Regions from separate parts of the Paracoccus seriniphilus genome, predicted to be linked through region 1. Evidence: riboswitches for the same ligand, from Rfam matches in the RefSeq annotation. Region 1 holds a riboswitch; each other region holds the start of a gene.
What was found. Region 1 has a riboswitch for cobalamin ahead of JHW44_RS13085 (DUF1636 family protein). Riboswitches for the same ligand answer to the same signal wherever they lie in the genome.

Region 1 (5,490 bases):
CGTCAATGCGTGGCCGGTTCAGCAGGGCCAGCGGAATGATCTCGACAGCTGTCACCCGGGCCGAAGCCGGATCCCAGACCGGCGTCAGCCCCGCCAGATGCAGCGCCATGGCAAATTCCTCGCCTGCGGTGCGCATGGTGGCGCTGCCCCAAAGATCCACGACCAGCCCCCTGGGCCAGTCGCCGTGATCCTGCAGATGGCGGCGCAGCAATTCCTCGGCAAGCTTGACGCCCTGAGCATGTGCCGCGCGAGTGGGAACGCCGCGCGGATCGACGCTGAACAGATTGCGCCCGGTGGGCAGAACATCCTGCCGTCCCCGTGACGGAGAACCGGACGGGCCGGGGGCCACAAAGGCGCCGCGCAGCGCCGCCAGCAGCCCGTCTACCTCCTCCTGTCCGCAAGGGCCGGTGCCAAAGACATGCAGACCTTCGCCATACTGGCTTTCCTTGATGTCGCAGACAAAGCGGTCGATACGGGTGATCACCTCGGCCAGTCCGGCCTCTTCGGGAATGCCCAGATCCTGGGCAAGCCCGGCGGCCATGGCTTCGTCGCGGATGCCTTGGGTCAGGCGCTCGCGCCGGGACGGGTCAAGCCCGTCTGCGGTGGAATATTCATCAAGCAGCCGTTCCAGATGCAGCAGACCCTCGGGCAGGGTGGCGCTGACCATGGGCGGCGGCATATGGCCAAGCGTCACCGCTCCGATCCGGCGTTTTGCCTGTGCGGCTTCGCCCGGATCATTGACGATAAAGGGATAGATGACCGGCAGATCGGCGGTCAGCGCCTCGGGCCAGCAATCCTGCGACAGGGCGACCGCCTTGCCCGGCAGCCATTCCAGCGTGCCATGCGCGCCCATATGCACCAGCGCGTCCATGCGCTGCGCACGCAGCCACAGATAAAAGGCGACATAGGCATGGCGCGGCACGCGGCTCAGATCGTGATAATCCCCGTCGCGCTGGTGGGGATGGCTGCGTTCGGGCTGCAATGCCAGCAACAGCTTGCCGCGCCAGAGCGCCGCGAAGTGAAAACAGCCATCGCTGAACGACGGATCGGATTCAGGTTCGCCCCAGGCATCTTGCAATGCCGCGCGAAGGGATTCAGGCAACTGCAGCAGCGCGTCCAGATAGTTCTGCAACGGCCAGCTTGATATCTGATGATGCAAGGCCGTCGCGTCCGGTTCGGCAGGCGCATCATAGCCATGTTCTGCCAGTATCCGTGCGACGTGATCGGCCGAGGCCAGCGCGTCCAGCCCGACCGCATGGGCCATCTGCCAGTCGCGCCCCGGATAGGTGGACAGCACGAGGGCGAGCTTTTGCGCACCGCGCGGTTTGAGTGCCAGATTGCGCCACGCCAGCACCTTGCGCACCGTTGCGGCGATGCGATCGGGCTGGGCCTTGTGGACAAAGCGGCTGTATTGCAGAGCGGGATCGCGGGTTTCGGCGGCCTTGAAGCTGACCACGCCCAGAAATATCCGCCCGTCGATTTCCGGCAGAACGACATGCATGGCCAGATCGGCTGGCGAAAGCCCGCGTTCGGCCTCGGCCCATTCGCGCCGCCTGTTGGTGGAGAGGGCGACCTGAAACACGGGGCAGTCGAAACCGTCGAAGGGCGTCGTGCCGTTCTCGCTTCGCATGGAAAAGCCGGTGGCATTCACGATGGCGACGGGGCGCGTTCCCATGGCCTCAGACAGCCATTTTGCGAAACCCGTCGCCTTCAGGGAGGGCGCAAAGACGCCGCAACTGGTGAAACCGGCCTGCCGCAACTCTCGTATCAGCGCATCGACCGGCGCGGTATCCGCAGCGGTCAGATAGCTGCGATAAAATGTAACCAGAACCGGGTTGCCCTTGGGAGGGTGGGGGATGACGCCTGCATCGGGATCATAGAACCCCCAGTCGGGGATCGCGGTCATGCCATCGACAGGGCCGGCCGGCAGTCCCGCCGCGGCCGACAGCTCGGCCAGCGCGGCCTGGGCCGCCACTGCGCCGCCGGTATCGCAAAGGCGTTGCAGGCGGCGCAGAACCGGTTGCGGCAGGGTGGATGCCGCATCCAGACGCGGGTCGTCGCGCCCGTCCGCGGGCAGAACCGCCAGCGCAATGTCGTGGCGCATCGCGTGGTCACGCAACGAGGCCAGACCATAGGGCCAATAGGCCTCTCCGCCGATCAGACGAACCAGGATGGCCCTGACCCCGACAAGGGTGCGCTCCAGATAGGTATCGACCGAAACCGGATGGCGCAGCGCAACCAGGTTGCACAGGCGCAACGAGGGCAGGCTGCCTGCGGCCCGATGCCAGCCGGCCGCGAAAGCGCCAAGGTCGCTGTCGGAATAGGACAGCACCACAAGATCGGCCGGCGTCTGCCCCGGATCAAAGGGAGTGTCCGCCTCTTCCAGCCCATGGCTTTCGCGAAAGACGACATGCATCAGACTGGCACGGCCCCCTGCAGCACCTGACGGATGGCATCCGGGTCGATGTGGTCATGTTCGGCGATCACCACCAGGCGGGACTGTCGCGGCAGATCGCCCCAGGGGCGGTCGAACTGATGGCGCACGCGAGTGCCAACGGCCTGGACCAACAGCCGCATCGGTTTTCCGGCAATCGCCACATGCCCCTTGACGCGCAGGATGTTCTGTTCGCGCGCCAGTCGTTCGACAGCGGCGGTGACGCTGGCCGGATCGTCGAATTCGGGCAGGTCGATCACCACCGTGTCGAAATCATCATGCTCGTGATCATCGGCACCGTCATGATGGCTGGGGCGGGCCTCGAGATCGTCTTCGGCGGCTGCCGACAGGCCAAGGATCAGCGCGGGATCTATCTGACCGTCAGTGACCTGCAGCACGGGCAGCGGACGCGGGGCCGAGGCCGCGATGACCTCGCGTGCCGCCGCCAGCCCGGCAGACCCGGCCAGATCGGCCTTGGTCAGCAGGATCACATCGGCGCAGGAGATCTGGTCCTGAAAGACCTCGGACAGCGGGCTGTCGTGGTCCAGACTGTCATCGGCTTCGCGCTGAGCCTGCACGGCGGCCTCATCCGAGGCAAATCGTCCTGCGGCGACGGCCTCGGCATCGGCCAGCGCGATCACGCCATCGACTGTAATGCGCGAGCGGATGGCGGGCCAGTCAAAGGCTTTGAGCAGGGGCTTGGGCAGAGCCAGCCCCGAAGTCTCGATCAGGATGTGATCAGGTTTCTGCGGCATCGCCATCAGTCGTTCCAGCGTGGGAATGAAATCATCGGCCACCGTGCAGCAGATGCAGCCATTGGACAGTTCGAGGATGTTCTCGGCCGGGCAGTTGTCATCGGCGCAGCCCTTCAGGATTTCTCCATCCACCCCGACCGTGCCGAATTCATTGACCAGAACCGCCAGCCGCTTGCCCTGCGGGTTCTGCATCAGATGCCGGATGAGGGTCGTCTTGCCCGAACCCAGAAAGCCGGTGATCACGGTGACGGGGGTTTTGGTCAGATCGGTCATGGCTCACTCCTGCGGGGGGATGCGTGCAAGGCTCTGCTTGCGGAAAATCACGGGCCGTTCGCGCCAGGGAACAAGGCCGTCTTCGGTGGCGGCATATGCGGCGGCACCATTCAGGATTTCGGGATAGTCTTCCGGGGTCAGCCGTCCGTAGACATAGCTCCACTTGCCCGGCGCGCTGAGCGCGACCGAACATCCCTGGGAACAGGCGGACAGACATTCGACCGCGCGCAGTTCGACCCCTTCGGGCAGCGGGGATGAGGACAGCAGGTCATGCAGGCTGGCACCGGGACGCGGTTCGACCGGCTCTGCCGACTGGCCGCGGCAGGTGGTGCAGACATGTAGTATCGCGCGCATCGCGGACCCTTTCCTTGTGGGGATCGGGGATCCGGGCCAGAAGGACAAAGGGGACATCGCGCCAGACTTTGCCTGCCGGTTGCGAAACACCCCGTTCGCCCGTCAAAACTCGGCGCTGGCAGGTCTCCCGGCTTGCGGATTCAGGGTTTCCCCAACGGTTGCCCCTCCTTCCCGGCCTTGGCCAGTGGACATGGGCGACCTTTCCGGTCACGGTCGCGGGGGCGGCTGCTTTCAGGTGTCACACCTGTCGCATTCCCTCTTCGCCTGTCATAGGACAGGAACCAGCGCGCGTTCACCTGAGGCAGGACGGCGTGTTTTGTCAAGCAAAAGGGGCGATCGAATGAACGAAACCCATGACCTTCCAGCAGAGGATCAGGCCCGCCACGCGCAGAAAATGGCGCGGAAAAAGGCGGCCCGTGACAGGATGATGGCGCAGAAGACCGGCGAGAAGGGTCTGATCATCGTGCATACGGGACCGGGCAAGGGGAAATCCAGCTCGGGCTTCGGGATGATCATGCGCTGTATCGCCCATGAGATGCCCTGCGCCGTCGTGCAATTCATCAAGGGCGCATGGGACACGGGCGAAAGGCGCATGCTGACCACGCATTTCGCGGATCTGTGCCAGTTTCATGCCATGGGCGAAGGGTTCACCTGGGAAACACAGGACAAGTCGCGCGATATCGCCGCCGCACAGGCAGGCTGGAACAAGGCCAGGGATCTGATCCGGGATCCCGAGATCCGGATGGTGCTGCTGGATGAGGTCAATATCGCGCTGCGCTATGGCTATCTTGACGCGCAGGAGGTCGTGGATTTCCTCGAATCCGAGAAGCCGCCGATGACACATGTGGTGTTGACCGGGCGTGGTGCCCCCGAAGTATTGATCGATTCTGCCGATCTGGTGACCGAAATGACCATGATCAAGCATCCTTTCAAGGCGGGAATCAAAGCTCAGGCCGGCGTCGAGTATTGAACTTGCGGTTCGGCGGGGCTGGCGGCAGGCTGGTCTGACGCGGCTGTGAACCAAACCGCGCCACGCGCGTTTGTGCTATACACCCGCAGGTCAAATCAAAGGAGATGCCCCGCAGATGATTCCGCCCGAGCTTCCGGTCGACGCCGCCCTGTTCCTGGATTTCGATGGCTGTCTGGTCGAGATCGCGCCACGGCCAGATGCGATCACCGTTCCGCCGGACCTGCCCGGGCTGCTTCACCGGCTGTATCATCGCCAGAATGGAGCGCTGGCGCTGATCTCGGGCCGTGATGTCGCGGATCTGCGTCGCTATCTGCCTGATTTTCCCGGTGCCGTTTCGGGCAGCCATGGCGCAGAGCTGTCTGTGGCGGGGCAACCTGTCGAGGCGGCCCATGATCTGACGCTGGATGTCGCGGCGCTGCATCGCGATGCCGCCCGTCTGTGCGCCGCGGAACCGGCAATCCTGATCGAGCGCAAACCCCTTGGTGTCGGGTTGCATTACCGCGCCGATCCGTCTCTGGCTGACAAGGTCGCAGCCATGGCTGCAGAACTGATGGCGCGCTATCCCGGATTGGTGCTGCAACCCGCCAAGATGGCATTTGAATTGCGTCCGGATGGTGTCGGCAAGGACAAGGCATTGACGCGGCTGCTGTCCATGCCCAATTTCCGGGGGCGAAAACCCGTTTATGCAGGAGATGATCTGACAG
Region 2 (5,490 bases), 560 kb from region 1:
GCCGCGCCTTGCCATCGACCTGGGCATAGCAGCCCGGCATGGCATAGGGACCGGATGCGGCAGCGCAGGAGATGCTGTCGGGATCCCAGCCGATCAGGTCATCCGCTTCCATCCAGAAGGCGGTGGCGCGCAGATGGCTGTCGTTGCCCCAAAGCTTTTCGACCCCGATTTCCGCCGTGCGGCTTTCCTCGCGCTGGAGGTCGTCGTCTCCATAGGCACTGTAGAGTTCATAGAGCGACGGTGCGCGGAACCCGTTGCCAAAGGCCGCGCGGAACAGCAGGTCGTCGCTGGCACGATAGACGGCTGCCACCCGCCCCGAAGTGAAACCGCCGAACTGGGCATGCTCATCGCGGCGCAGCGATGCGTTGAGATCGATGCTGTCACCCACGGGCATGGCGATTTCGCCAAAGACACCTGATAGCCGAGCGTCGCCATTGCCCTCGGCCTTTTCCTTTTCCGTGTCGGCACCAAAGATCACCCGCGTGCCATTGCTGCCCAGATCGGTCGCCCCATGCCAGGACAGTTTGGTGCGCGTGCCCTTGAAGGGAGATTCATAGCCGTTCGTCCAGCTGCTGCGGTCCAGTTGATAGCGCGTCAGGGCGATTTCGTGATCGATCGATCCGGTCGAGAACTCGGCGAAGGCGCGCAGGCCATAGGATTCCTTGTCGGTATAGTCGTCCCCCGGCGTGCCATAGGTGTCTCCGAAATAATAGTTTCCGGTGGCGAAATCGTAAAAGCCATCATCGAAATCGGCACGGCTCTCTTCCCAGAAACCGTTCACGCCGATGGTCACGCCTGACTGCAGGTGATGTGCGGCGTAGAATGTCAACCGCGTGGCTTCATAGCCGTCATTTTCGGTATTGCCGTCGTTCTCATCGCTGGCGGAGTAGCCGTCGGTAATGATCCGGCTGGCCTGGAATGCCAGATCGGTGTCGTCGCGGCGCAGGGTCACGCCATAGCTGGCCTGCAGGCTGCGATAGCTGCCGGCCTCGATGGCGAATTCCTGATGCAGCCCATCCTGGGTGGGACGCAGGGATTGCAGGCTGAGCACTCCGGCCATGGCCCGCGACCCATAGAGCGCGGATTGCGCGCCGCGCAGCAATTCCGCCCGGTCTATGCTGCTGCCGGTCAGGCCGCCAATGTCGAAATAGGGCTGCCCGGCAGCGGCGTCGGAAACGTCGATGCCATCGATCAGCACGGGCAGATACTGGCTGGGCGCACCGCGCAACTGGATCGAACCCGTGGTGCCCAGGGGGCCGGATTGACGCCAGTTGACCCCGGGCAGGCGCGACAATGTCTCTGCGATCGGCTGCCCGACCTGATCCTGCAGGTCCTCACGTTGAAGGATCGAAACCGAACTGCCCGAATGCGAAAGTTCGGTCGCTTCGCGGTTGGCGGTCAGAGTGATGGTCGGCAGGACCGTGTTGTCCTGCGCCAGTGCGGGAGAGGCAAATGCTGCGACCGAAGTCGCGAGAATGGAAAGGCGTTTCACGTCGTGGTCCCTTTCAGGCGCCCAAAGCGGGCGGTCTGCGGTCTGTCCGGCGGCGGTGCCGGACGGCGGTTACCACCACATCGGAACATCCGTTTCGTGCATGCCCCACGCATGCACTCAGGGTGATAGGGCTTCGGCAGGTCTCCTGACTTCACGGGTCACTGGTCGGCCGGGCCTTCCCATCCGTATCTGGCGGACAGTGGCATGTTCCGGCCTCGCTCACCGCTGACAGTTGCGGGGGCAGTCGCGGAATTTCACCGCATTCCCTTTTCACCGGGAAATCCCGGAACCGAGGCAGGGCGGAGCTAGACCAGCGTCCGGATTCGCGCAAGGACAATTGCCCCACCGCCAGAAGAAGGGCAGGGCATCTGTGTCATGAAAGCGACGCCACCCAGCCGGGCACCGTCTCCGAGGCCGGGCCGCGGATATGGTGGTCGAAATCGCGCGAGGTGGCACTGTTCTGCAGGTTCAGCTCGATGCAATTGGCCCCCATGCGCCCGGCATGCTGGGCAAATCCGGCCGCAGGATAGACATTGCCAGAGGTGCCGATGGCGGCGAAAAGATCGCAATCCTCCAGCGCCGCCCAGATCCGCTCCATATGATAGGGCATTTCTCCGAACCAGACGATATCCGGCCGTGCCGCAAGCGCCGCGCAGGACGGGCATGGCGTTTGCGGGGACATTTCCGCCGGGGCAGGCCAGCGATGCCCGCAACTGGCGCAAAGCGCGGTGCTCAGGGAACCATGCATATGGATGACATCCGGGCTTCCCGCGCGTTCATGCAGGTCATCGACATTCTGGGTGATCAGCGTCAGATCATGTCGTCCTGCCAGTTCCGCCAGCGCGCGATGGGCCGCGTTGGGCTGTGCCGCTGCCGCGCCCTTGCGGCGGTCGTTATAGAACCGGTGAACCAGATCGGGGTCGCGGACAAAGCCTTCGGGGCTGGCCACATCCTCGATGCGATGCTCTTCCCACAGCCCGTCGCTGGCGCGAAATGTCGCCAATCCGCTTTCGGCTGATATGCCGGCACCTGTCAGAACGGTAATGCGCAAGGGATCAACGGCAATAGGCTTCGGCCGACGAGGCAAAGCGCTTGTAGCGCGCCCAGAAGGCATTGTCCGCGTTCGATTTCGACATGCGCACGACCTGCGCCTGATGGGGGTCCCTGAAGAAGGCCGCGGCGCGGCGCTGATCCGAGCGCGACAGGGTCTTGTTCGCGACACGCTGAATGCAACTGCACAGATGTCTGTTTCCTTGTGCGCGGTCGGAACGCACGCAGGCGCTGTCGATGGGGCCGGCCATGGCCAGCGGTGCCGTCAGAACGATGGCGGCCGCCGCAATCACGATACGGTTCAGCATGGGGCTGTCTCCTCGGTTTCCTGGTCTTGTCCTCAGGTGAGGGTGCGCCGGTTGACCCGGTCTGGATTCCCTTCTTAGGAGGCAAAGGTAGCAAAATCGGCGATGCCGCTCAATCTTCCAGATGATTTCCCGGTCCGGACTGTGGCGGTCGCGCGGCGTGGAAGCGGCAAGAGAGAGGCGGCCCGGCGATGCGTGCAAAGGGCATTTCACCGCTGGCAGATGGCGCGTGGCGCGGAAAAACGTGCCATTTCAGGGGCCGGGCAGGCCTCTCCGGCGCGGTCGAGCACCGGGTTTGACAAAGCGGCAGAGCCGTGATTTCGCTGCCTGACTGCGACAACGCGCCGCGAGAGGTCATGATGTTCGACGCCATAGGTCTGGATGCAGATGATACCCTTTGGGAAAACGAGACCTTCTTCCGCAGCACGGAAGCGGCTTTCGCGGATATGCTGGCGGACCATGCGGAACGTGATGCGGTGACCGAACGGCTGGTCGAGACCGAAAAGCGCAACCTGTCGCGCTATGGTTTCGGCATCAAGGGCTTCATGTTGTCGATGGTCCAGACGGCGGTCGAACTGACCGAGGGGCGCGTGGATGGCCATACCATCGGCAGAATCCTGGAGATGGGGCGGGATATGCTGGCCCATCCCGTGCATCTGCTGGAGGGGGTCGAGGATGCCCTGGCCGCATTGGAGAATCGCCGTCTGTTCCTGATCACCAAGGGCGACCTGATGGATCAGGAGCGCAAGATCGCAGCCTCGGGTCTGGCGGAACGATTCGCCGCGATAGAGATTCTGGCCGACAAGACGCCGGGCCAATATGCGCGGGTTCTGAAACGGCACGGCGTTGCGCCCGAACGTTTCCTGATGGCGGGAAACTCGATGAAAAGCGATGTGCTTCCGCCGGTCGAGCTTGGCGGAATCGGGGTGTTCATTCCCCATGACATGACCTGGTCAGTGGAACATGCCGAGCCCGAAAGGCATCCCCGCCTGCACGAGTTGGCAAGGATCACGGAGCTTCCGGGGCTGATCGAGATGCTGGAGTGCAGGACATGACCCCCAATGCGCGGGCTGCCCTGCTGATGACATTGAGCATGGCCAGCTTCTCTTGCGAAGATACCCTGTTGAAATTGCTGTCACGCGACATTCCGACCGGGCAACTGCTGCTGCTGGTCGGCCTGGCGGGCATGTTGCTGTTTGGCCTGTGGCTGGCCTTCAGTCCCGAAGGGCTGGAATGGCGTTTTCTCTATGTGCCCAAGGTCCTGTTGCGCAATCTGGCCGAGGCGGTGGCCGGGATCGCATTTCTGACCGCGCTGTCGATCGGCGATCTCAGCATTGCCTCGGCGATTCTTCAGGCATCGCCACTGCTGATGACCCTGGGGGCGGCGCTGTTCCTGAAAGAACCGGTGGGCTGGCGGCGCTGGTCCTCGATCATTATCGGCTTTGTCGGGGTGCTGCTGATCGTCAGGCCGGGCTCGGATGCCTTTCAGCCGGCCTCGATCCTGGCGGTGATTGCGGTCATTGCGCTGGCCGCGCGCGATCTGCTGACGCGCCAGCTGCCGGCAAATATCGGTTCGGGCTTTCTGACAGCCTCGGCATTCGGGTCGATGGCGGTGGCCGGTCTGTTTCTGATGCTGGTTGCGCAACAGAGGCCGGTCATGCCTTCGGGAGGCGAGATTGCGACCATGACGGCCTCGCTGGCGTTCGGCTTGGGGGGCTATGTCACCATGGTCATCGCGATCCGGGTGGGGGAGATCGGTGCGATTGCTCCGTTTCGCTATTCACGGCTGGTTTTCGCGATAGCCTTGGCGATGATCGTCTTTCGCGAACGCCCGGATGCGCTGACCTTGACCGGAGCCGCGATCATCGCTGTCGCCGGTGGCTATGCCATGTGGCGCGAAACCCGGTTGCGCCAGACCGGCGCAAGCGAATCGGCGTCCGGCATGGCCCGGCCCGGCTAGAAGGGGGCGAAGGCAGGGTTTGCGCGCTTTGCCGGCCCGGGTCCGGGGGCAGCCGCGCCGCCCCAACGAAGGGCCGGCGCGGCTCCGAGGCAATGCCTCGGGCAAGAAGCGGCACCCGAGGCGCGAAAGCCTCTTTTCGTGGCGTCCCGGGCCTTGTATAGCCGCCCAATGACCGAGCTGTCCCATATACGCAATTTCTCGATCGTGGCGCATATCGACCACGGAAAATCCACGCTGGCTGATCGGCTGATTCAGCTGACGGGCACTGTCGCTGAACGCGACATGAAGGCCCAGATGCTGGACGCCATGGATATCGAGCGCGAGCGTGGCATCACCATCAAGGCCAACACCGTTCGCATCGTCTATCCGGCAAAGGATGGCGAGACCTATGTGCTCAATCTGATCGACACGCCGGGCCATGTCGATTTCGCCTATGAGGTCAGCCGCTCGATGCGCGCGGTCGAGGGATCATTGCTGGTGGTTGACGCCACGCAGGGGGTCGAAGCGCAGACCCTGGCGAATGTCTATCAGGCCATTGATGCCGATCACGAGATCGTCCCGGTCCTGAACAAGATCGACTTGCCGGCCGCCGAGCCCGACCGCGTCAAGGAACAGATCGAAGACGTGATCGGGATCGACGCTTCGGAGGCAGTTCCGATCAGCGCCAAGACCGGCATCGGCAT
Region 3 (5,490 bases), on a different replicon from region 1:
CGGCAGCCAGAAGTTCACCGTCAGTCGGTTCCAGACCTCCAGATCCTTCTCGTCCTGCAGCCGGTTCCAGTTCACGGCGCGCTGAACCTGACGCATCACCTGATCCTTCATGATCGAAGAACCCCTCTCTTCTTCTTTGTCACAAATACCCCGGGGGTCCGGGGGCGGGCCCCCGGCCTCGCTTACAACGTGCAGGACACGCAGCCTTCGACTTCGGTCCCTTCCAGTGCGGTCTGGCGCAGCCGGATATAGTAGATTGTCTTGATCCCCTTTTTCCACGCATAGATTTGCGCGCGGTTGATGTCGCGGGTCGTGGCCTCGGCGGGAAAGAACAGGGTCAACGACAGGCCCTGATCGACATGTTCGGTCGCAGCCGCATAGGTGTCGATGATGGCTTGCGGGCCGATTTCATAGGCGTCGCGATAGAACTCCAGGTTCTCATTCGACATGAAGGCGGCCGGATAATAGACGCGGCCGATCTTGCCCTCCTTGCGGATCTCGATCTTGCTGACAATCGGATGGATCGAACTGGTCGAATTGTTGATATAGCTGATCGATCCGGTTGGCGGCACTGCCTGCAGGTTACGGTTGTAAAGCCCATGCTTCATCACATCGGCCTTCAACGCCTCCCAATCCGTGCGGGTCGGCAGCGTGATCCCCGCGAACAGCCGCGTCACTTCCGGCATGACCGGCAGCCAGTCGCGGTTGGTGTATTTGTCAAAGAAGCTGCCATCGGCATAGGTCGATTTTTCGAATCCCTTGAAGGTCGCGCCTTTTTCCTGCGCCAACAGATTCGAGGCCCGGATGGCGTGATAGGCTATGGCGGCGAAATAGACGCTGGTGAACTCGATGCCCTCGGGACTGCCATAGTGAATGCGCTCGCGTGCCAGAAAACCGTGCAGGTTCATCTGGCCCAGGCCCACGGCATGGGCCTCGTCATTGCCCTTGCGGATCGAGGGCACGGAATCGATGGCCGACATTTCGCTGACGGCAGTCAGGGCACGGATGGCGGCTTCGACCGTGGCGCCGAAGTCGGGACCATCCATTGTCTTGGCGATATTCAGTGATCCCAGATTGCAGGAAATATCCGTGCCCATATGGGCATAGCTGAGATCTTCGTTGAATTCCGACGCCTCGTTCACCTGCAGTATTTCCGAACAGAGGTTCGACATGGTGATGCGCCCGTCGATCGGATTGGCGCGGTTCACCGTGTCCTCGAACATGATGTAGGGATAGCCGCTTTCGAACTGGATCTCGGCCAGCGTCTGGAAGAACTGGCGTGCATTGATCTTTTTCTTGCGAATACGCTTGTCGTCGACCATCTCGGCATATTTCTCGGTGACCGAGATTTCCGAGAAGGGTACGCCATAGACGCGCTGAACGTCATGGGGCGAGAACAGATACATATCCTCGTTCCGCTTGGCCAGATCGAAGGTGATGTCAGGGATCACCACGCCAAGGGACAACGTCTTGATGCGGATTTTCTCATCCGCGTTTTCGCGCTTGGTGTCCAGGAAGCTGAGGATATCGGGATGATGGGCGTTCAGATAGACTGCACCCGCGCCCTGGCGTGCACCCAGCTGGTTGGCATAGCTGAAGCTGTCTTCCAGCAACTTCATGATCGGGATCACGCCTGAAGACTGGTTCTCGATCCCCTTGATAGGGGCCCCGGATTCGCGGATGTTGGTCAGCATCAGGGCGACGCCGCCGCCGCGTTTCGACAGTTGCAGCGAGGAATTGATCGCCCGGCCGATCGATTCCATGTTGTCTTCGACGCGCAGCAGGAAACAGGAAATCAGCTCGCCGCGCGATTTCTTGCCCGCGTTCAGAAAGGTCGGCGTGGCGGGCTGGAAACGACCCGACAGGATTTCATCCATGAACTTCATGGCCAGATCCTGATCGCCCCGCGCCAGTGCCAGCGCCACCATGACCACGCGATCTTCGTAACGCTCCAGGTAGCGCTGCCCGTCTCGGGTCTTCAGTGTATAGCTGGTGTAATATTTGAACGCGCCAAGGAAGGTTGGAAAACGGAACTTCTTGGCAAAGGCGGCCGCCCAGATCCGGTGCAGGAACTCGCGCGGATAGTCGGACAGAACCTGCGGCTCGTAATAGCCTTCGTCGACCAGGTAATCCAGCTTCTCGTCCAGGCTGTGGAAGAAGACAGTGTTCTGGTTGACGTGCTGCAGGAAATACTGCCGCGCCGCCATGCGGTCGGCCTCAAAGCGGATGTGCCCCTTGTCGTCATAAAGGTTCAGCATCGCGTTCAGCGCGTGATAGTCGAGGTCGGGCTTCACACTGTCAAGCATTCCATTTCCTGCAGTTTTTTCAGCCCGTCGCGGACACGGGCAATATCGGTTGGTGTTCCCGCCAGTTCGAATCGATACAACACGGGAACGCGGCATTTATCGGCAATCACGCGCGCGGCCAAGGCATAGGTTTGCCCAAAGTTGCGATTGCCCGCGCCGATCACGCCACGCAATCCGGCCCGACGCGCTTCATCATTGAGAAAGCGGATGACCTGCTTGGGCACCGCACCGCGACCTTCGCCATCGGCATATGTGGGGCAGATCATCACATAGGGCCGGTCCGGCATCGGCATCGGATCGCTGCTGCGCAGGGGAATGCGCATTGCCGACAACCCCAGGGCCGCCACAAAGCGGGCGGTGTTGCCCGATCCCGATGAGAAATAGACCAGCCCCACCATCGCGAATGATCAGGCCAACTGGCCGATCATGTCCGGACGAAAGCCTGCCCAGTGGTTCTCACCGGCGATGACGACGGGCGCCTGACGGTATCCCAATGCCGTCACCCGCTCCATGGCTTCGGCGTCCTGGGTCAGATCGACGATGTCGTAGTTCAGGCCGCGGGCATCAAGAGCACGGGTGGTGGCGGTGCATTGCACACAGGCGGGTTTGGAATAGACGGTGATGGTCATGCGCTCGGCTCCTGGTCTCTATGTCTGGATGGCGGTCCCGCGCTTGACTGCTGGCGAAGATCCGCCAACAGCCACGCTGCCGGGCCCACCGCCCGTAGTCGTTTTTTGCCATGGCAGGTCTCCTGACTCGCGGACATGGGACAACCGGCCTTCCCGGAGTGATCCAGTGGCTTCATCAGTCGATCCGACCGCTTACAGTTGCGGGGGCAGTGCCGGCTTTTCACCGACTTCCCTTTTCACCTCTGACGGATGTCATTGGCACCATAGCCACATCACTTAGCCATCCAAGCGGGTATAATGTCAATATGTGGTGTCGGGACCAAGGAAATTTTCTGGGGACAATGCTGCCGCGTCCAGTGATTCCAATGCTTTGCAATTCAGGATCCCGTGTGGGTCAGACCGCCGCGCTGGTCAAGCCTTCAGGGCGGGGTTGAAAATGTCGTTTCAAGGCTTCGTTGCCTTTGAAAATTTCGGGGGCGTCCCTGATCTGCAAAGCAGGAATGAAAAAAATGTTGATAATTTCATTTCCGGTGGCAAGATCGATATTCGATGAAGAGGGAGTGATTCGTGACTTCTGGTGCTGATCTGCGGACATTGAGAAAGAGCCGCGCCTTGACCCTGGCGCAGCTCGCCGAAGCCATGGGCCGGTCCCTGGGCTGGATGTCGCAAGTCGAACGCGATGTCTCGCGGATCAGTGCCGAGGATTTGGCCAAGCTGGCACAGATCCTTGATGTGGCGCCGTCGCTGCTGATCCAGCCCAAGGCCGAGACGCCACGGGAAGAAGGCCGTATCGTTCGGGCTGACCGCCGCCGTTCGCTCGGACACCGTCATGACGGGTTGATCGAAGCGCTGATCTCTCCGGACCTGACCGACAGTTTCGAAATCGTCCATTCGACCTTCCTGCCCGGGAAGGCGCTGCCCGAGCCTGTGCATCGCGAGACGCAGGAAGTCGGCTTCATGTTGTCGGGACGGCTGGATCTCAGCTTCGGCGACCAGAAATTCACCGTGGGTCCGGGGGACAGTTTCCGGATCCGTAACGAGCCCTATCTCTGGGCAAATCCCTATCGTGAAACCGCAGTGGCACTGTGGGTAATTTCGCCGCCGATCTACTAGAAAGGACCTTCGACGTCGCAATGTGCCAACATAGGAATCCATGATCATCATTGTTCCGCGGGGATCGGCGTCTGGCCGAAGATTCGCGGAGGATTCTGATCACCCCGCAGCCATGTGATGGAGGGTCATACCCTTCCGCGATCAGGCTTTGCGCGGACCCTGAACATCAATCAGATCGCCGGCTCAACCGGCGGCGTTTCAATGACCTCGACCAGGATTCCCGGGGCTGATGAGTCATGCCAACAGAGGAAAGAACAGAATGAAGCGAACAAAAGCCATCAGTGGTCTGTTGTCCCTGATTTCGCTGGGGATGGTGTCTCCTGCATTTGCACAGGACGCTGTAACGGTGGCCTATTTCCAGGAATGGCCGATGCCGTTCCAATATGCCAAGGCCAAGGGGCTGTACGAGGAAAAGCTGGGCGTTCCGGTCAATTGGGTTGCCTTTGATTCGGGTACCGCGATGTCGGCCGCCATGGCGGCCGGAGATGTGCAGATCGCCATAAGTCAGGGGGTGCCTCCCTTTGTGGTGGCGGTTTCGGCGGGGCAGGATCTCGAGGTTGTCGATATTGCCGCCTCCTATTCCGACAATGACAATTGTGTTGTCGCTTCGCGGCTGGAAATCGACAAGGACAGCGCGGGCGAACTGACGGGCAAACGCGTGGCGCTGCCCGTGGGGACCATCGCCCATTACGGTTTCCTGCAGCAGATGGAGCATTTCGGTGTCGATCCGGCCTCCATGACCATCGTGGACATGGCCCCGGCCGAGGCGGCTGCGGCCTTTGGCCAGGGCAGCATCGACATGGCCTGTGGCTGGGGCGGTGCGCTGGACCGGATGAAGGCCGAGGGCAATGTGCTGCTGAGCGGGGAAGAAAAGGAAGAGGCAGGTATTCTGGCCTTCGACCTGACGACGACCTCGGCCCGGTTCGCTGCAGAGAATCCAAAGCTTCTGGCGGATTTCCTTGCGGTGACCGCGGATGCCAATGCGATGTGGAACGCTGGCGACAAGCGTGACGAGATGCTGCCGGTGATAGCCCAGGATGCCGGCATGGACGAGGCTTCTGCGGCTGCCGTCATCGACAATTTCAAGTTTCTTTCGCCCGAAGAGCAACTTTCCGAGACCTGGTTGGGCGGACGCGTTGCAAGCTATTTCAGTGGCGTGGCGGCGATGTTTCACGAGCTTGGGAACCTTCCCTCGGCGTTGCCCAGCTACGCTGAATTCATCGACACGTCGGCGCTTTCTGATGTGTCTGGCCGCTGACGCTTGGTGGAAGGCGTTTGGTGCCTTCCGTTTCTGCCATGGCAAAAAGGAGATGGCCCCATGTCCGGCCTGATGCTGAAGAATATCTCGATGCGTTTTGATCTTGCCAACGGCTCGCATGTGCAGGCGTTGCAGGATGTCTCGCTGGATCTGAAACCCGGGCAGCTCTTGTCGGTGCTTGGGC
Region 4 (5,490 bases), on a different replicon from region 1:
GTGAAAGGCACCGTGATTGCGAAAGGATGTCAGGAAAAGCTTGAGCGATTTCGATTCGACCAGCCACGGACCGGGCACATAGTCGATCACCAGATGGGCAAAATCCGGCTGGCCGGTCATCGGGCAGAGCGAGGTGAACTCGGGCGCGGTGAAGCGCACGTTATAGGCCACATCCGCCTGCGGGTTGGGAACGCGCTCCAGTTCCGCCTCGGCGGGGCTGGCGGGGATGCGGGTTTCGCCGCCAAGTTGCCTGAGATTGCGATAGATGTCTTTGGTCATGGGTTTCTCCATCGGTCAGACGCCGCGCTTGTTGCCCCAGATCAGGACATGCAGTTGCGGCAGAATACGCGGGGCGAACCATCCATCGGTCATCGCCATTTCGGTCAGCCAGCCAAGGCGATCGGCCAGCGATTGCGGGTCGACAGCGATATCGGGGTCGACCACGGGGTTGCCGGGCTGCAGAAACAGGGCAAGATCGCTGTGCCTGGCGTGAACCTCTCGCGCCCATTGGTAATCGACCTCGTCAAAGATCACGATCTTCAACACCTGCTGACGCGCCTTGCGGCCAATGTCACGGCAGGCGTCAAAGGCGTCCCAATCCACCCGCTCACCGCTCGATGGCGGTTTCGGAGACAGCACCAGCGTATCAAGCTGGGCAAACCATTGGCGCGCGATAGAACCCTGAGTCTCGCAGGCGAAACGATAGTTTGCCGCCTTGCCCATGCTGATCAACGGGCCAAAGTCCTGTATGGCCGGGTTGCCCCCGGACAGCGAAACCGTCAGCGGCCGGTCGCGCGAAAGTTCGCGCACCTTCTTCCAGACGGTCTCGGTCGTCATCTTCGCCCAGTCATGGCGGTATTTGCTTTCTACCGCATGAAGGCTGTCGCACCAACTGCAGCGATAGTCACAGCCCCCCGCGCGGACAAAGACGGTGGGTTCCCCGATCAGCGCGCCTTCGCCTTGGATGGTGGGGCCGAAAATCTCGGCGATGCGCAGGGTCATGGCCGGTATTCCGCCCATGTCTTGGGGGTCTCGCTGACCAATACGGCGCTGGTCTCAGGCCAGCGCGCGGCGCACCAGTCAAAGAAGTGTCTCGCCAGGTTCTCGGCGGTCGAGGGGCCTTCAAGCACATCGTTCAGATGCCGGTGATCGAAATGATCATCGATATGGGTCTTGAGCGGCTTGAGGTCGTGATAATCGCGCACGAAGCCATCCGGGTTCAGCGCCTTTGCGGCCAGTTCGACCACGACGATGTAATTGTGTCCATGCAGCCGCGCGCATTGATGGTCGTCGGGCAGATGGCTCAGGCGATGGCTGGCCGAGAAATGGAACTCCTTGCGAATACGGAACATCAGCCGTTCTCCCGCGTGGTAAGCGCCGTGATCCAGTAGTCGGGATCGGCATAGGGCGTCGGGTCGCTGACCCCGGCCAGATGGAAGGCCTCGCGTCGCTCGACACAGGTGCCGCAGCGGCCGCAGTGGATTTCGCCGCCCTTGTAGCAGGACCATGTCTCGGCAAATGGCGTGCCATGCGCCGCGCCCTGGCGGACGATTTCGGCCTTGCTTTCCCTGACGAAAGGCGTGTGCAGCCGCACATCGGCATAGCCTTGCAGGGCGGCCTGCTGCATCGCCTCGAAGGCGCGGGTGAAGCCGGGGCGGCAATCGGGATAGATGAAGTGATCGCCGCCATGCACCGCCGTCGCCACGGCCTCGTCACCCTGCGCCGCCGCGATGCCAAAGCCGATCGACAGCATGATGGCATTGCGGTTGGGCACGACGGTAATGCGCATCGTTTCCTCGGCATAATGCCCATCAGGAACGTCGATTTCGTCGGTCAGGGCCGAACCCGACAGCGCCGCACCGATGCCGCGCATGTCGATCAGGTGAAAGGGCACGCCCAACCGCGCGGCCGCCGCCTGGGCGAAGCCAAGCTCCTTGCGGTGGCGCTGACCATAATCGAACGAGACAAGCCGTGTGAGTTGATGCTCATTGGCGGTAATATGCGCAAGCGACACGGAATCGAGTCCGCCCGAGCAGATGACAAGTGTTTTCATTTTTGAGGCCCTTGTTTTGATGTCCGGGTAGGCTGCGACCGGATGGCGGGCCTTATTTCAGAAACCGCGCGGATTGCAAGTGGCATCGCCCCCGCGCATGGGGGCGGATCACGGGGCGGTTCGGGCCTATTGCCCCGGCCAGCAATCCTCGTGGATCACGCTGTCAAGATCCAGCCTCTGGCGCCAGCCCCGGGCTTCCAACTCGGGCCTGGGGTAGAGTTCGTCGACATGGCCCGCGCAAAGATAGGCCACGATTTCCACATGGTCGGGAATGCCAAGCAGGTCGCGAAGGTCCTGGGGTCGAAAGATCGAAACCCAGCCAATTCCGATTCCTTCCGCGCGGGCGGCCAGCCAGAGGTTCTGGACAGCGCAGACCGTCGAATAGAGATCCATGTTGCTGTTATGGGTGCGCCCCAGAACCACCTTTCCGCCACGGGTCCGGTCGCAGGTCACACAGATGTTCAACGGCGAAGTCAGGATTCCTTCGAGCTTCAGGGACCGGTAAAGCGCCTTGCGGTCTCCTTCGAACATGTCTTCGGCTTCGGCATTGGCGCGAAGGAAGGCTGCATGGATATCGGCGCGCCGTTTCGGGTCGCGAATCAGCAGGAAATCCCATGGCTGCATGAAACCGACAGATGGCGCGGCATGCGCGGCCGCAAGAATGCGCCGAAGGGCGGCGGGATCGATCGGATCGGGCCGGAACTCGTTGCGAACGTCGCGGCGGGCGTTGATGATATCGTAAAGGGCCTGGCGTTCCCGTTCGTCAAAGGAACGGGCGGGCTGGGGAACGACCTGTTCTGCAGAAATCTCTGGGGGCATCTGAAACCTCGCATATTTCAATGCGCCGCGGGTTCCACCCCGAAGCGCGATGAACATCAGGCCGGTCTTCTGGCTTCGGATCATCTCGTCCTGGCGCCTTCCCGGGCATGGCCCAGTGGCATCTGCCAGACGATCCCCGATACAGCGGCGGGCCCGCGCCGGATTCTCACCGGCTTCCCGATTCTCCCCCGAAGGGGCACCTGACCATGCCCTTATCCCGCGACCGGCTGCGCCACGCAAACAGAGTTTCCATGCACCGGGCGGTCTCGGCACCTGAACAGATGGAAAGCCCCTGCGGCGGGCCCATGCTGGCCAGCGATCCTCCCAATCGAAGTCAATGCCATGCCTTGACTGTTTCAAGAGGATGTCGGCGAAGTCATGCTCAGGATCAATGGTTCGAATTCCGGCGCCCGCCTTTCGGCATTCATTCAGCCAGCAGCCGGCAGCCGGTTGGTCGTGTTCATGAAGGCCAGTGTATCCTTGAACGAGGTGATGCCCGCATCCGATCCCAGGCCGGTAGCCACCAGTGCCGCCGAGGCCTGCGCGAAACCGAGCGCCGTGGTCAGGTCCATCTTGTGATGAAGTGCCGTGATGAAGCCCGCGTCGAATGCGTCGCCGCAACCGGTCGTGTCGACGACCTGAATGTCAAAGGCGGGTTGGAGCAGCTTTTCCCCCTTGTGGTCGATGAAGCAGGCACCCTCGCCGCCAAGCGTGAAAACACATTGGCGCACGCCCTTGTCGATAAAGAAGGCCGCTGTGGCATCGATGCTGCTGGCGCCCGAGATCAACCGCGCTTCCTCGATGGAGGGCATGAAATAATCGATATGAGGAAAAAGGTCGGTCAGCAGGTCGATTGTTCCGTCATTGGCCCCCAACAGATCGAAGGTCACGGTCCGACCGCGTCTTTTGGCCTCGGCCAGCAGCCGCGCGCTTGGCGCTCCGTCAAGTTTCGCCAGCAACCCGGTGCCGCCAAGATGGATGATCGGCGCTGCCAGAACCGCTTCCAGCGCGTCGTCGGCCAGATCGAAATGATCGGATGCGCCGCGCTGATGCAGGGCGGGGCGGTCGCCATTGCGGCGGATGTTCAGGATCGACGCTGATGTCGGCACGCCCGTCAGTCTTTGCATCTGCTGGGTATCGACGCCATGGCGGTTCAGTGAATCCAGAACGAAATCGGCCTTTTCGTCGTCCCCCACCGCGCCGACGGCCATGCAATGCAGGCCCAGTTTCGCCAGGTCGACCACGGTGCCGCCTGCGGTGCCCGCGACGGTCAGACGGATCTGATCGATGAAATCCACCTCGCCTCCGGGCGGAATATGATCGACCGGATGCCCAAGGATATCAAGAATATACAGGCCGATGACAGAGACGTCGTGTTGCATGGGTTCCTCCGGGGATATGGTGTCAGCTGCGGTTGCGCAGGGCGAAGGCCGTGCCCGCCAACAGGATGAATGCTCCGATGATGGTGCGCTGAAGGGTGCTGGGAATACCCACGAAGACCAGCACATTGCTGACCAGCGTGATCAGCAGCACGCCAAGCAGGGTTCCGATCACGGTGCCCGAGCCACCGGTGATCCGTGCGCCCCCCAATACGACGGCTGCGATGATTTCAAGCTCCATCCCCGCAAGGTCGAAGGGGTTTGCCAGCCGGTTCGATGAGACATGCACGATGCCCGCGATCCCGGCCAGCATCCCGGCCCAGGCAAAGACGAACAGCCGGACATGAAACAGGTTGAAGCCCAGCCTTGCCGCGATGTCGGGATTGCCGCCTGCTGCAAACACGGCGCGCCCCATCAGGGTCCGCTGCAGGATGAGCCAGGTCGCAAGCGCCACGGCCAGCAGGACCAGAACCGTAGCAGGCAGGCTGGAGGTCATGCCGGTCGCGCCGTGATGCGTGATCAGCGATGCCCTGCCGAACCCGTCCAGGGCGGCAGGGATATTCATGAACAGCGCCGTGCCCACGAAGGTCAGCAGAAAGCTACGGATGATATATTGCGTGCCGATGGTCACGATCAGCGAGGGCGCGCGCAGGACATGCACCAGCAGGCCATTGCCCAGCCCCAGCACCGCGCCACCGATGGCAGCTGCGGGCAGCATCACCCAAAGAGGCATGCCGGGAAAGCTGTTCGTGGCCAGCATGGTCAGCGAATACATGACAAGGGCGGCAATGGCCGTGAAGCTGACATCAATGCCACCTGCGGCCAGAACCACCAGCACGCCCATGGCGAATATCCCCGGCACGACCGAGGCCCGCAGGATGTCGAACAGGTTGTTCATCGACAGGAAGGCCGGATTGGCGATTGCGACAACCATGATGGTCAGCAGAACCAGCGTCAGGGTGAACAGCTCGGGGCGTTTGCCAAGCAAGTCCCAGAAACGCGCCGCCAGACCGCGCTTGTTCAAAGTGGCGACATCGCTCATTTCGCGTTCTCCTGCAGGGTGGCGTCCTGATCGCTGGACATGATGCGGTAAAGATCGTCTTCGCTGACTTCCCCGGCGCTGCATTCAGCCACGACCCGGCCCTGCCGCATGACCAGAATCCGGTCGCAATTCTGCAGCAATTCCGGGTGATCGTCCGAGATGATGATGACGGCCATGCCGTTGTCCGCCAGCCGCTG

Region 2: linked by a shared signal. The riboswitch ahead of JHW44_RS10320 (TonB-dependent receptor plug domain-containing protein) and the one ahead of JHW44_RS13085 (DUF1636 family protein) in region 1 are both predicted to bind cobalamin.
Region 3: linked by a shared signal. The riboswitch ahead of nrdH (glutaredoxin-like protein NrdH) and the one ahead of JHW44_RS13085 (DUF1636 family protein) in region 1 are both predicted to bind cobalamin.
Region 4: linked by a shared signal. The riboswitch ahead of bluB (5,6-dimethylbenzimidazole synthase) and the one ahead of JHW44_RS13085 (DUF1636 family protein) in region 1 are both predicted to bind cobalamin.

The regions. Positions count from the first base shown of each region.
Region 1 is NZ_CP067129.1:2,667,294-2,672,783, reverse strand. Features, by position in the region: gene cobN (cobaltochelatase subunit CobN) at 1-2,416, opposite strand, end outside; gene cobW (cobalamin biosynthesis protein CobW) at 2,416-3,462, opposite strand; gene JHW44_RS13085 (DUF1636 family protein) at 3,466-3,816, opposite strand; cobalamin riboswitch at 3,917-4,117, opposite strand; gene cobO (cob(I)yrinic acid a,c-diamide adenosyltransferase) at 4,157-4,786, shown strand; gene otsB (trehalose-phosphatase) at 4,902-5,490, shown strand, end outside.
Region 2 is NZ_CP067129.1:2,102,637-2,108,126, reverse strand. Features, by position in the region: gene JHW44_RS10320 (TonB-dependent receptor plug domain-containing protein) at 1-1,492, opposite strand, end outside; cobalamin riboswitch at 1,611-1,801, opposite strand; gene JHW44_RS10315 (NAD-dependent deacylase) at 1,866-2,543, opposite strand; gene JHW44_RS10310 (hypothetical protein) at 2,548-2,850, opposite strand; gene JHW44_RS10305 (HAD family hydrolase) at 3,204-3,902, shown strand; gene JHW44_RS10300 (DMT family transporter) at 3,899-4,807, shown strand; gene lepA (translation elongation factor 4) at 4,976-5,490, shown strand, end outside.
Region 3 is NZ_CP067131.1:34,059-39,548, forward strand. Features, by position in the region: gene nrdF (class 1b ribonucleoside-diphosphate reductase subunit beta) at 1-96, opposite strand, end outside; gene nrdE (class 1b ribonucleoside-diphosphate reductase subunit alpha) at 183-2,306, opposite strand; gene nrdI (class Ib ribonucleoside-diphosphate reductase assembly flavoprotein NrdI) at 2,291-2,704, opposite strand; gene nrdH (glutaredoxin-like protein NrdH) at 2,714-2,935, opposite strand; cobalamin riboswitch at 3,031-3,216, opposite strand; gene JHW44_RS16565 (hypothetical protein) at 3,330-3,530, opposite strand; gene JHW44_RS16570 (helix-turn-helix domain-containing protein) at 3,548-4,048, shown strand; gene JHW44_RS16575 (taurine ABC transporter substrate-binding protein) at 4,308-5,306, shown strand; gene JHW44_RS16580 (taurine ABC transporter ATP-binding protein) at 5,367-5,490, shown strand, end outside.
Region 4 is NZ_CP067130.1:506,662-512,151, reverse strand. Features, by position in the region: gene queF (preQ(1) synthase) at 1-279, opposite strand, end outside; gene queE (7-carboxy-7-deazaguanine synthase QueE) at 295-1,002, opposite strand; gene queD (6-carboxytetrahydropterin synthase QueD) at 999-1,352, opposite strand; gene queC (7-cyano-7-deazaguanine synthase QueC) at 1,352-2,053, opposite strand; gene bluB (5,6-dimethylbenzimidazole synthase) at 2,180-2,872, opposite strand; cobalamin riboswitch at 2,915-3,091, opposite strand; gene JHW44_RS16010 (carbohydrate kinase family protein) at 3,301-4,254, opposite strand; gene JHW44_RS16005 (ABC transporter permease) at 4,277-5,293, opposite strand; gene JHW44_RS16000 (sugar ABC transporter ATP-binding protein) at 5,290-5,490, opposite strand, start outside.